Regions from separate parts of the Kitasatospora sp. NPDC101176 genome, predicted to be linked through region 2. Evidence: riboswitches for the same ligand, from Rfam matches in the RefSeq annotation. Region 2 holds a riboswitch; the other holds the start of a gene.
What was found. A riboswitch is a leader RNA that binds a small molecule or an ion and turns the genes downstream of it on or off. The one in region 2 is predicted to bind thiamine pyrophosphate.

Region 1: it holds a riboswitch for thiamine pyrophosphate, as region 2 does, so the genes downstream of both, ACIRS1_RS08755 (purine-cytosine permease family protein) here and thiC (phosphomethylpyrimidine synthase ThiC) in region 2, are expected to answer to the same signal.

What each region holds. Positions count from the first base shown of each region.
Region 1 is NZ_JBIWPA010000004.1:226,043-231,542, reverse strand. Features, by position in the region: gene ACIRS1_RS08760 (S1C family serine protease) at 1-1,805, opposite strand, end outside; TPP riboswitch at 2,026-2,174, shown strand; gene ACIRS1_RS08755 (purine-cytosine permease family protein) at 2,260-3,645, shown strand; gene ACIRS1_RS08750 (glycerophosphodiester phosphodiesterase) at 3,819-4,643, shown strand; gene ACIRS1_RS08745 (ATP-binding protein) at 4,848-5,500, shown strand, end outside.
Region 2 is NZ_JBIWPA010000045.1:48,894-54,393, forward strand. Features, by position in the region: gene ACIRS1_RS36455 (cupin domain-containing protein) at 84-401, shown strand; gene tenA (thiaminase II) at 506-1,174, shown strand; gene ACIRS1_RS36465 (DUF5326 family protein) at 1,424-1,624, shown strand; TPP riboswitch at 1,799-1,934, shown strand; gene thiC (phosphomethylpyrimidine synthase ThiC) at 1,930-3,762, shown strand; gene ACIRS1_RS36475 (hypothetical protein) at 3,828-4,688, opposite strand; gene ACIRS1_RS36480 (metallophosphoesterase) at 4,940-5,500, opposite strand, start outside.

The DNA.
Region 1 (5,500 bases), on a different contig from region 2:
TTGTGCGTCCAGATCCGGCTGACCAGGGCGGGCCCGTTCTCGATCGGGACACCGCCGAGCTTGGTGATGACGTCGCCCGGCTTGAGGCCCGCCTTGTCCGCGGCGCCGCCGGGGGTCACGGCGGGCTGGCCTTGGACGTCGCGGGTCTGGATCTGCGCGCCGTCGCCCTTGTAGTCGTCGTTGCGCAGCACGTCGAGCTTGGCGTAGACGGGCTTGCCGGTCTTGATCAGGGTGTCGGCGACCCACTTGGCCTGGTTGATCGGGATGGCGAAGCCGAGGCCGATGCTGCCGGCCCGGCCGTTGGCGGAGGCGTTGGACTGGATCGCCGAGTTGATGCCGACCACCGCGCCGCCGGAGTCGAGCAGCGGGCCGCCGGAGTTGCCGGGGTTGATCGAGGCGTCGGTCTGCAGGGCGTTCATGTAGGAGGACTGGCCGCCGGTCTCGTCGCCGGAGGCGACCGGGCGGTCCTTGGCGCTGATGATGCCGCTGGTGACGGTGGACTCCAGGCCGTACGGCGCACCGATCGCGATGGTGGAGTCGCCGACGTTGACCTTGTCGGAGTCGGCCAGCGGGAGCGGCGCCAGCTTGCTCTTCGGCGGGTTGTCGATCTTGACCACGGCGACGTCGTAGCCCTCGGCGTGGCCCAGCACCGAGGCGTTGTAGGACGTGCCGTCGGCGAACTTGACGGTGAGCTTGCCGCCGTTGAGGGTCGGCGCGACCACGTGGTTGTTGGTGAGGATGTGGCCCTCGGTGTCGAAGACGAAGCCGGTGCCGGTGCCGGACTCGCCGTTGCCCTGCGCCTTGATGGTGACGACGCTGGGCAGCGCCTTCTGCGCGATGCCGGCGATCGAGCCGGGGGAGGGCTCGTTCTTCTGGGTGTTGCTGGCCTGGACGGTGGTGCTGCGGTGGTCGTCCGCGGAGCTGCTGCCGTTGTTGTGGTCGGTGACCGCCACGCCCAGCGCACCGCCGGCCACGCCGGCGACCAGTGCGACGGCGGCGATCAGGGCGACCAGTCCGCCGCGCTTCCTGCGCGGGCGGTGCGGGCCGCCGGGGCCGCCGGGGTAGTCGGCCGGGTAGCCGAGCGGACCGCCCGGGCCGCCCGGGTAGCCGGCACCGCCGGTGGCGTCGTGGGAGGCGCCCCAGCCGCCGAGCGGCTGGCCGGCGCCGAACGGGTGGTGGCCGGGCGCGGGGTGCGCGGCGGGCACGCCGGGGGCGGGCGGCGGGCCGTACGGGTCGTGCGCGCCGGCGGCCGGGACGCCGTGGGTCGGCGTGGCGTACGGGTTGCCCAGCGGCGGGGCCTGGCCCTCGGCCACCGGCGCGAGCGGCGCCGCGGGGGCTGCCGGGGCCTGCGGCGCGGGCGGCAGCACCGGCGGCGGGGCGTCGAGGTAGCCGGTGGCGGGGTCGACACCGGCGGACGGCGCCTCGACGGGGGCCGCGGGGGCGGCCGGGGCCGCCTCCGGCGCGGGGACCTTGGTGAAGGCGACGGTGGGACGGTGCCCGCCCTCGGCCGGGACGCCCTCCGCGGTCGCGGCGGCGTCGGCCGCGGCCGGCTCGGGGGCGGGCTCGGGGACCCGGCCGAACGCCATGGTCGCCCGGTGCCCGCCCTCGGCCGGGGCGGCCGGGGAGTCGGCCGGGGCCGGCTCGGAGGCGGGGGCGGCGTCGGGCTCGGGAACCCGGCTGAACGCCATGGTCGGCTTGTGCCCGCCCGAGGCGGCGGGGTCGGAAGCGGGACCGCCCGCCCCCTGGGCGCCCGAGGGCTGCTCCCCCTGCGGCCCGGTGGGCCCAACCTCTCGCTCGGTGCTCACGGACGACCTCCATAGCTGACAGAACCAAGGACCATAGTTTTTCGCACAGTCGATTCGATTGCCGTAAGGACCCCTCTGAAGAACTCATAAGAATCCTTAGCCGGCGCAGACGGCCGACCCGGCGACGGAGGCTCCCCCACCTCCGCCGGGCGTCCCGCGATGCGGACGGCAGGGCCCCTGGCCTTGGCGTCCACCCCGGTGCCGGTTAGCCTGTCGCTCCAAACTGACACGCGGGAGCTTGGACCTTCCAGGCTGAGAGTGCGCTGGTCGACCGTACCGCCACGGCATCGTGGACGGACCGTCGAGGGGGCGCAGACCGCCGGAACCTGTCCGGGTAATGCCGGCGTAGGGAGTATCGGCCATGCCGCCTGCTTCGCCATCCTCTTCTTCGGGCGCGCCCGAGTCCAAGGGTTTCCCCGGGGCGACCGGGGACCTCCCCGGATCGTCCACGACCGTGCAGGGCGACGCCGCCGGCGGCCCGGCCGGTTCCGGCACGGCGACCGCCGTCCTGGACCGCCCGGAGCGCGTCGAGGCGCCGCTGGTGCTGGACACCGAGCCGCCGCGCACGCTGCGCTTCCGCGACCACTTCGCGCTCTGGATGAACCTGGGCGTCAGCCTGATCGGCTTCTCCACCGCCGCCACCGTGCTCGGCGCCAAGGGCGGTGAGCTCTCGCTGGCCGCGGCGGTGACGGCGATCGTGGCCGGCACCGTGGTCGGCACCGCGATGCTCGGCGTGGCCGCCCTGATCGGGGCCCGGACCGGCGCCCCGGCGATGGCGAACCTGCGCGGGCTGTTCGGCACCCGGCTGTCGTACGTCCCGACGGTGCTGAACATCGTCCAGTGCGTCGGCTGGGGCGTCTTCGAGCTGCTGACGATCGCGGCGGGCGCCCAGACCGTCGCCCACACCGACGGCTACCGCTGGCTGTTCGTGCTGCTGGCCGGCGCGCTGACCACCGCGCTGACCATCTGGCCGCTCGGCTCGATCGCGGTGCTGCGCCGCTTCGTCGCGGGTGCCGTCGCCGTCGCGATGGTGTACTTCACCGTCCAGCTGGGCCGTCAGGGGGTGCCCGACCCGGGCGCCGGCAACTGGCACGGCTTCCTGGGCGCCACCGACATGATGATCGCGGTGTCGATCTCCTTCGTGCCGCTGGCCGCCGACTACACCCGGCACTCGCGCACCCCGCGCTCGGCCTTCTGGGGCAGCTTCTCCGGCTACACCGTCGCCCAGGTCTGGTGCTACGTGCTCGGCCTGATGGCGCTGCTGCAGTCCGACGGCGACCCGAACCGGATCTTCGACTCCTTCCTCGGCGTCTGGGCCGGCTGGCTGTTCCTGCTGGTGCTGGTGCTGCGCGAGACGGACCAGTCCTTCGCCAACGTGTACTCGACGGCGATGTCCGTGCAGAACCTGCTGCCGAAGGTGGACCGCCGGGTGCTGACCGGCGGGATCGGCCTGCTGATCACCGTGCTGGCGCTGCAGATCGACCGGTTCACCGACACCTACACCAACTTCCTCGGCCTGATCGGCTCGGTCTTCGTGCCGCTGCTGGCGGTGCTCGCGGTGGACTACTTCCTCGGCGCCGGCCGGCACGGCTGGAACCTCTCCGCCGACGCCCCCTCCCGCTGGCTGATGCTGCTGCCGTGGGTGCTGGGCTTCGCGGTCTACCAGTTCATCGCGCCGACCCCGGTGGCCGGCTGGTGGACGGACTTCTGGACCTCCGCCCAGGAGTCGCTGCACTTCACCCCGCAGGAGTGGACCTCCGCCTCGCTGTTCGCCTTCCTGGTGCCCGCCCTGCTCACCTGGGCGCTCACCCCGCTGACCCGCCGGAACACGGCGGGCTGAGCCTGAGCGCGGCGGGCCGGGCAGGCCGCGCTGCCGGGGGCGTCCGGAGCCTGACGGGCCGGGCCGCCGGGGCCCGGAACCGCCCCCGCCGACGGCCCCGCCCACCGAAGACGGCCCCACGGGTTGGGGCCGTCTTCGTCTCCGCGTCACTTCGGCCGCCTATCGTTGGCCCTGTGACCAGCCCAGACCTGTCCTCGACGGCGGCGCGCACCGCGCCGCCCGTCCAGGTGATCGCCCACCGCGGTTCCTCCCACGCCCTGCCCGAGCACACCCTCGCGGCGTACCGGCGCGCGCTCGACGAGGGCGCCGACGCCCTCGAGTGCGACGTCCGGCTGACCGCCGACGGCGAGCTGGTCTGCGTGCACGACCGCCGGATCGGCCGGGTCTCCGACGGCCGGGGCACCGTCTCGGCGATGACCCTGGCCGAGCTGGAGGCGTACGACTTCGGCGCCTGGAAGACCGGCCGCCCCAGCACCGACCCCGAACTGCGCGGCGTGCTGCGGCTGGAGCGGCTGCTGGAGCTGGCGGTGGACTGCGGCCGCCCGGTGGACCTGGCGATCGAGACCAAGCACCCGGTGCGCTACCGCGGCCGGGTGGAGGCCGAACTGCTGCGGATGCTGGAGCGCTTCAAGATCGGCGCGGAGCGCGAGGGGGACCGCCCGGTCGCCCGGATCATGAGCTTCTCCTCGGTGGCCCTCGACCGGGTGGCCGCCGGGGCACCGGACTACCGCCGGGTCTTCCTCTTCGAGCGGACCCTGCCGCTGCTCGGCCGGCTGCGCCCGGGCTCCCCGCTGCCGGGCGGGGCGCGGATCGCCGGCCCGGGCATCGACCTGGTCCGGGCCCGCCCGCAGCTGGTGACGCGGCTGCGCGAGCTGGGGCACCAGGTCCACGTCTGGACGGTCGACGAGCCGGCCGACGTGGAGCTCTGCCTGGAGCTCGGGGTGTCCGCGATCATCACCAACCGGCCCGCCGAGGTGCTGGCGCAGCTCGGGCGGTGATCCTCCCCCGGAGCGGCACCGGGCGGCACGGAGCGGGACGGGACGACGGAGCGGCACCGGACGACGGGACGGGACGGGGGCCGGACGAGGGCGGGACGGGGCCGAACGGACTGATCGAACCTGATCGGTCTGGTCGGCACTCAAACCTTCCGGGCACGGTATTGCCGGAATTCATGCCGTCGCACGACGGAGGGTGAGCGGTGAATGACCTCCGGTCGACCCTCGGTCGCGACGCTCGAAATGTCCTCGCGGGATCCTCCGGCGGTCGTTTCCGACGCATTACCAAGGGGCATCTCTCCCTCGGCATACGCTGAAGGAGGTCCGGGGGTGGCGTTGATGGTGGCGCGTGAAGTGCCGACTTCATCGACCATGGCAGTGCCGCACGGCCCAGCGAGTGTCGGGGTCGCACGGCGCCGACTGCGTCGAGATCTCGGTGACCGGGAGATACCCGAGCCGGTCATCGATGATGCTGTTCTGATCCTTTCCGAACTGTTGAGCAACGCGTGCCGGTACGCCCGTCCGCTCGGCCCGCTGCGGGCACTGGGCCGCAGCGCCCGGGCCGAGGTGGTGGACCAGGTGCTGGTCGGCGTCCCCGGCGGGGCGCACCCGGCACCCGGCGGCCGGGGCGGCGAGGACACCGGCGGCGGTGCCGACGGCGGCGTCCTGGTCCGCTGGCAGATGCACGCCGACGGCGTGCTCACCCTGGAGGTCACCGACGGCGGCGCGACCACCCGGCCGCTGCCCGCCAGCCCCTCGCTGACCTCGCGCGGCGGCCGCGGCCTGGGCATCGTCGACCAGTTGGCCAGCGACTGGGGCGTGCGCGACGCGCCCGGCGAGGTGACGGTCTGGGCGGCGCT
Region 2 (5,500 bases):
CCTCCCCGCGGACGGCCGGCGCCGCCTCCGGTGGTGTTGAATGCGAGCGACCCCACCACGGACGGACGAGGGAGGACGGCGGCGTGAAGCTGTTCCGGTTGGACGGGCTGGACGCCGAACGCGCGGCCAACGACGGTGCCTACCTGCGGTTCCTGCGCGAACCGCGGATGTCCGCGGGGCTCTACGCGCTCGCCCCCGGAGCGACCGACCCGCAGACCGCGCACGACCAGGACGAGATCTACCAGGTGATCAGCGGCCGCGCCGAACTGACCGTCGGCGCCGAGACCGCCACCGTCGCGCGCGGCACCGTCGTCTACGTCCCGGCCGGCACCCCGCACCGCTTCCACCACGTCACCGAGGAACTCCGGGTGCTGGTGGTGTTCTCGCCGCCGGAGGCCTGAGCCGGCCGGCCGCCGCTCCGGCCGCCGCTCCGGGCCCGCCCCGGCGACCGGCCCCGGCGACCGGCCCCGGCGGTGATCCACGGGGCACGCCTTAGGGTCGGGGCATGAGCATGAGCCTGACGGAAGAACTCTGGGCGGCCATCGAGCCGGTGTACGCCGAGATCCTCGCCCACCCCTTCATCGGCGGCCTCACCGACGGCACCCTGCCGCGCGCCGCCTTCCGCCACTTCGTCGTCCAGGACTCGCACTACCTGCGCGACTACGCCCGGGCGCTCGCGGTCTGCGCCGCCAAGGCACCCGGCGAGGCGGACGTGCGGGCCTTCGCCGACGACGCGGTCGGCGCGCTGGCCGCGGAGCAGGGCATGCACGCCGAGTTCATGACGGCCTTCGGCGACAGCGCCGAACAGGCCGCCGCCGAGCCGGTGCTGCCCACCACCCGGGCCTACACCAGCTACCTGCTGGCCACCGTCTACGGCGGTTCCTTCGCCGAGGCGGTCGGCGCGGTGCTGCCCTGCTACTGGATCTACGCCCGGGTCGGGGAGGCGCTGCTCGCCCAGGGCTCGCCCGATCCGCTGTACGCCAAGTGGATCGCCACGTACGGCGACGAGGCCTTCCAGTCCGTGGTGCGCCGGGTGCTGGCGCTCACCGACCGGCTCGGCGAGGAGGTGTCCCCGGCCGAACGGCGCCGCGTGGTCGAGCACTTCGTCACCACCTCGCGGTACGAGTGGATGTTCTGGGACGCGGCCTGGCGCGGGGAGCGCTGGCCGGTCTGACGGCCGGCCGGACCGCGGCCCGGGCCTTCCGGGGCCGCTCCCGGGGGCTCCTCCGGGGGCTTCTCCGGGAGTCCTCCCCGGGCTCTGACCAGGGTTTCCCCGGTCTCCGGGTCGGGGTGATCTCCGGGTTCTCTCCGGGCTGCGGGCCCTCGTTCCGGCACCCCGGCCCCCGTACGATCGACGTACCGAAAGCAAGCGGGAGACGGCACCGGTCAGGCAGCCGACCCCACGGGGAGAGAAGGAACGGACATGGCTGAGCTCTGGAAGTCGCTGCCCTCCTGGGTGCGCAACATCGTCATCCCGGTGCTGGTCCTGGTGCTGCTCTGGAACGTCGTGGGATTCGTCTTCGGCGTCGTGGGCGCCCTGCTGGCGATCGTGATCAAGGTGCTGGTGGTGGTCGGCATCGCCGCCGCCGTGGTGGTCCTGGTCAAGAAGGCCGCCAAGGGCTGAGACCGGCACCCCCGAGGCCCGGTACCCCGCGCGGGGTACCGGGCCTCGGGCGTTCCCGGCCGCCGCGCGCCCGGCCGGCCCGGTCCGCCGCTCCCGCCCCGCCGTCCGTGGACCCCCTCTGGACCTGCGGCGATCGGCTCGCTACGGTGTTGGGCGTCATGTGCAGGCAACACCGCCTGTGGACGCGGGAGCTCGGAGCACCGGGCTGAGAGGACGCTGACCGGACCGTCGACGGACGGACCGACGGCTGCGTCGACCGCAGGAACCTGGACCGGGTAATGCCGGCGTAGGGAGTATGAGGTCAGATGACCACGTTCGACGCACAGCCGAAGTCTGCCCGCAGCACCGACGCCGACGGCTCCGCCGTCACCAGCGCGGGCACCGGCTACCCCACCCCGGCCTGGCGCAAGGCCTACCGCGAGGGGTCCCGACCCGATCTGCGGGTCCCGTACCGCGAGGTGCAGCTCACCAACGGCCGGACCGTCCCGCTGTACGACACCTCCGGCCCGTACACCGACGCGGCCTACGAGCCCGACGTGCGGCGCGGCCTGCCGGCCCTGCGCGACTCCTGGATCCGCCAGCGCGGCGACGTCGAGGAGTACGACGGCCGGGAGGCGCGCCCCGAGGACGACGGCATCAAGCACACCTCGCCGCGCGGCGGGAACCTGCGCAACCTCGACGCCGTCTTCCCCGGCCGCCCGCGCCGTCCGCTGCGCGGCCGCGGAGGTGCCGCCGTCACCCAACTCGCTTACGCCAAGCGGGGGGTGACCACCCCGGAGATGGAGTTCGTGGCACTGCGCGAGGGTCTGGAGCCCGAGTACGTGCGCGACGAGGTGGCCCGCGGCCGGGCCGTCATCCCGGTGAACGTGAACCACCCCGAGGTGGAGCCGGCGATCATCGGCACCAACTTCCTGGTGAAGATCAACGCCAACATCGGCAACTCCGCCGTCACCTCCTCGATCGAGGAGGAGGTGGAGAAGATGACCTGGGCCACCCGCTGGGGCGCCGACACCGTCATGGACCTCTCCACCGGCCGCAACATCCACACCACCCGCGAGTGGATCCTGCGCAACTCCCCCGTGCCGATCGGCACGGTGCCGCTCTACCAGGCCCTGGAGAAGGTCGACGGCAGGGCCGAGGAGCTCAGCTGGGAGGTGTACCGGGACACCGTCATCGAGCAGTGCGAGCAGGGCGTCGACTACATGACCGTCCACGCCGGCGTGCTGCTGCGGTACGTCCCGCTGACCGCCCGCCGCAAGACCGGCATCGTCTCGCGCGGCGGCTCGATCATGGCCGCCTGGTGCCTGGCGCACCACCAGGAGAACTTCCTCTACGCGAACTTCGAGGAGCTCTGCGACATCCTCGCGGCCTACGACGTCACCTTCTCGCTGGGCGACGGCCTGCGCCCGGGCTCCATCGCCGACGCCAACGACGAGGCGCAGTTCGCCGAGCTGCAGACCCTCGGCGAGCTCGGCCGGATCGCCCGCGAGCGCGACGTCCAGGTGATGATCGAGGGCCCCGGCCACGTCCCGATGAACAAGATCCGGGAGAACATGGATCTCCAGAAGGAGATCTGCGACGAGGCGCCGTTCTACACGCTCGGCCCGCTCACCACCGACGTCGCCCCCGGCTACGACCACATCACCTCGGGCATCGGCGCCGCGATGATCGCCTGGTGGGGCACCGCGATGCTCTGCTACGTCACGCCCAAGGAGCACCTGGGCCTGCCCAACCGCGACGACGTCAAGACCGGCGTGATCACCTACAAGATCGCCGCCCACGCCGCCGACCTCGCCAAGGGCCACCCCGGTGCCCAGGCGTGGGACGACGCGCTCTCGGACGCCCGCTTCGAGTTCCGCTGGGAGGACCAGTTCAACCTGGCCCTCGACCCGGAGACGGCCCGCGAGTTCCACGACGAGACCCTCCCCGCCGAGCCCGCCAAGACCGCGCACTTCTGCTCCATGTGCGGCCCGAAGTTCTGCTCGATGAAGATCTCCCAGAAGATCCGCGACGAGCACGGCGACGGCTCCACCGCCGTCGCCAGCGGGTTCGACGCCGAGGCGCTGGCCGGTATGCAGGCCAAGTCCGAGGAGTTCGCGGCCCAGGGCAACCGGGTCTACCTCCCGCTGGCGGACTGAGCCCCGCCGCCGACACGACCGGCCCGCGCTCCGGAGGGGGGAGCGCGGGCCGGTCCGCGTCCTCGTCAGGGGACGTCGTCGGGGCTGGTGAAGGAGGGCGAGCTGTAGCCGGGCCCGGTGAAGTCGGGGGTGGTGAAGGCGGGGCGCGGGCCGGGGACGCCCGGGTCGCCACTGCCGTCGGGGCCGGGGCTGGTGAACGAGGGGGAGCTGTAGCCGGGCCCGGTGAAGTCGGGGCTGCTGAACTCGGGCCGGACGCCGGGCCCGCCCGCGGCGGGGGCGGCGGGCACGGCCGGCAGGCCGGCGTGCAGGTAGGGCAGCAGGCCGCGGTCGCGCAGTGCGGTGCGCCACTCCCGGCGGGCGGCGGCGAGTTCGGCGGCGAGTTCCGGGTCGGTGCCGGCCGGGGCCGCTCCGGCGCCGTCCCGCACGGCGGTGAGGACGAGCCCGATGATGCCGACGGCCATCGCGGCGACGCCGGCGGCGAGGGCGATCCAGCCCGCGGTGAGCAGGGAGCGGGCGAGCACGAGCTCCGGGTCGGCGGCGCGGAGCAGGTAGCCGATCAGCAGCAGGACGAGGGCGGCGACCCAGGCGAGGATCGGGGTGAGCACGGTGAGGACGGGGAAGAGCCCGGCGCCGCCGTTGGCGGAGCGCAGCTGGGTGAGCAGTCCGGGGGCGGTGGGCTCGGTGCCCTCGGGGACGGGCGGGGTGGCGCGCAGGTCGTCGCGCAGCCGGGTGTAGTGCGCGTACTCGGTGCCGGCGGCCGCGGCGATGGTGTCGGCGTCGCGCAGGGCGCGGACGCGGAGCTGGTCGGTGGTGAGCGCGCCGGGGGCGCGCAGGGCGGTGAGGACGGTGCGGTCGCGCAGGGCTTCGGCGAGGAGGCGCTCGTATTCCGGGCGGTCCTCGGCGAGCAGTGGCGGGGGGTTGTTCATGGGGACCCCGTTCGTGCGGACCCCGTTCGCTCCGCCCCGGGGGCCGCGGGGGCCGTCCGGGACGCCGGAACGGGCGCGGAGGCGGGCCGCCGGACGGGCGGCCGGGTGTGGTGTGCCTCATGGTAGGGGCGGGCGCGGCCGTGCTGACAGTCGGTTTCCGGAATTTCGCGCCCCGGGCCGCGCGCACGCGGCGGCCCGGGCGCCGGGAACAGGTGTTCCCGGCGGGGCCCGGAAGCCTGCCGGCGGGGTGGTCAGTTGACGGGCAGTCGGGCGACGAGCAGGCGCCCCTCCATGGTGACGCCGCCGTCCATGGCCACCGCGAGGTCGTCCGCGTAGACGTAGGGCCCGGGGATGTGCGGGGGCTGGCCGTCGTCGGCGTGCACGGCGCCGGTGAGGTACGGGATGGGGCTGTGGCCGTGCACGATGCGGGTGCCGCCGTAGGTGTCGAGCAGCTCGTGGACGGCGGTCGGCCCGGCGTCGCCGCGGAAGGCGAAGCGCTTGGTGAAGCGGCGGAAGCAGTCCCACCACTCGTCGACGCCCTCGTCCGCGAGCAGGCTGTGGACGGCGTCGTTGACGTCGGGGATGGACTCGCCGTACTCCAGGTACGCGGTGGTGTCGGAGTGCAGCAGCAGGTGGCCGTCCTCCAGCGCGATGGCGGGGAGCCGGGAGAGCCAGCTGATGTGGTGCGCCTCGAGGCGTTCGAGGTCGTGCTGCTGGCCGCCGTTGAGGCGCCAGGCGGCGAGGAAGGAGGCCGTGCCGGCGGTGGACTGGACGGGTTCGTCGCCGTACCTGGCGGCGCCGAGGAAGAGCAG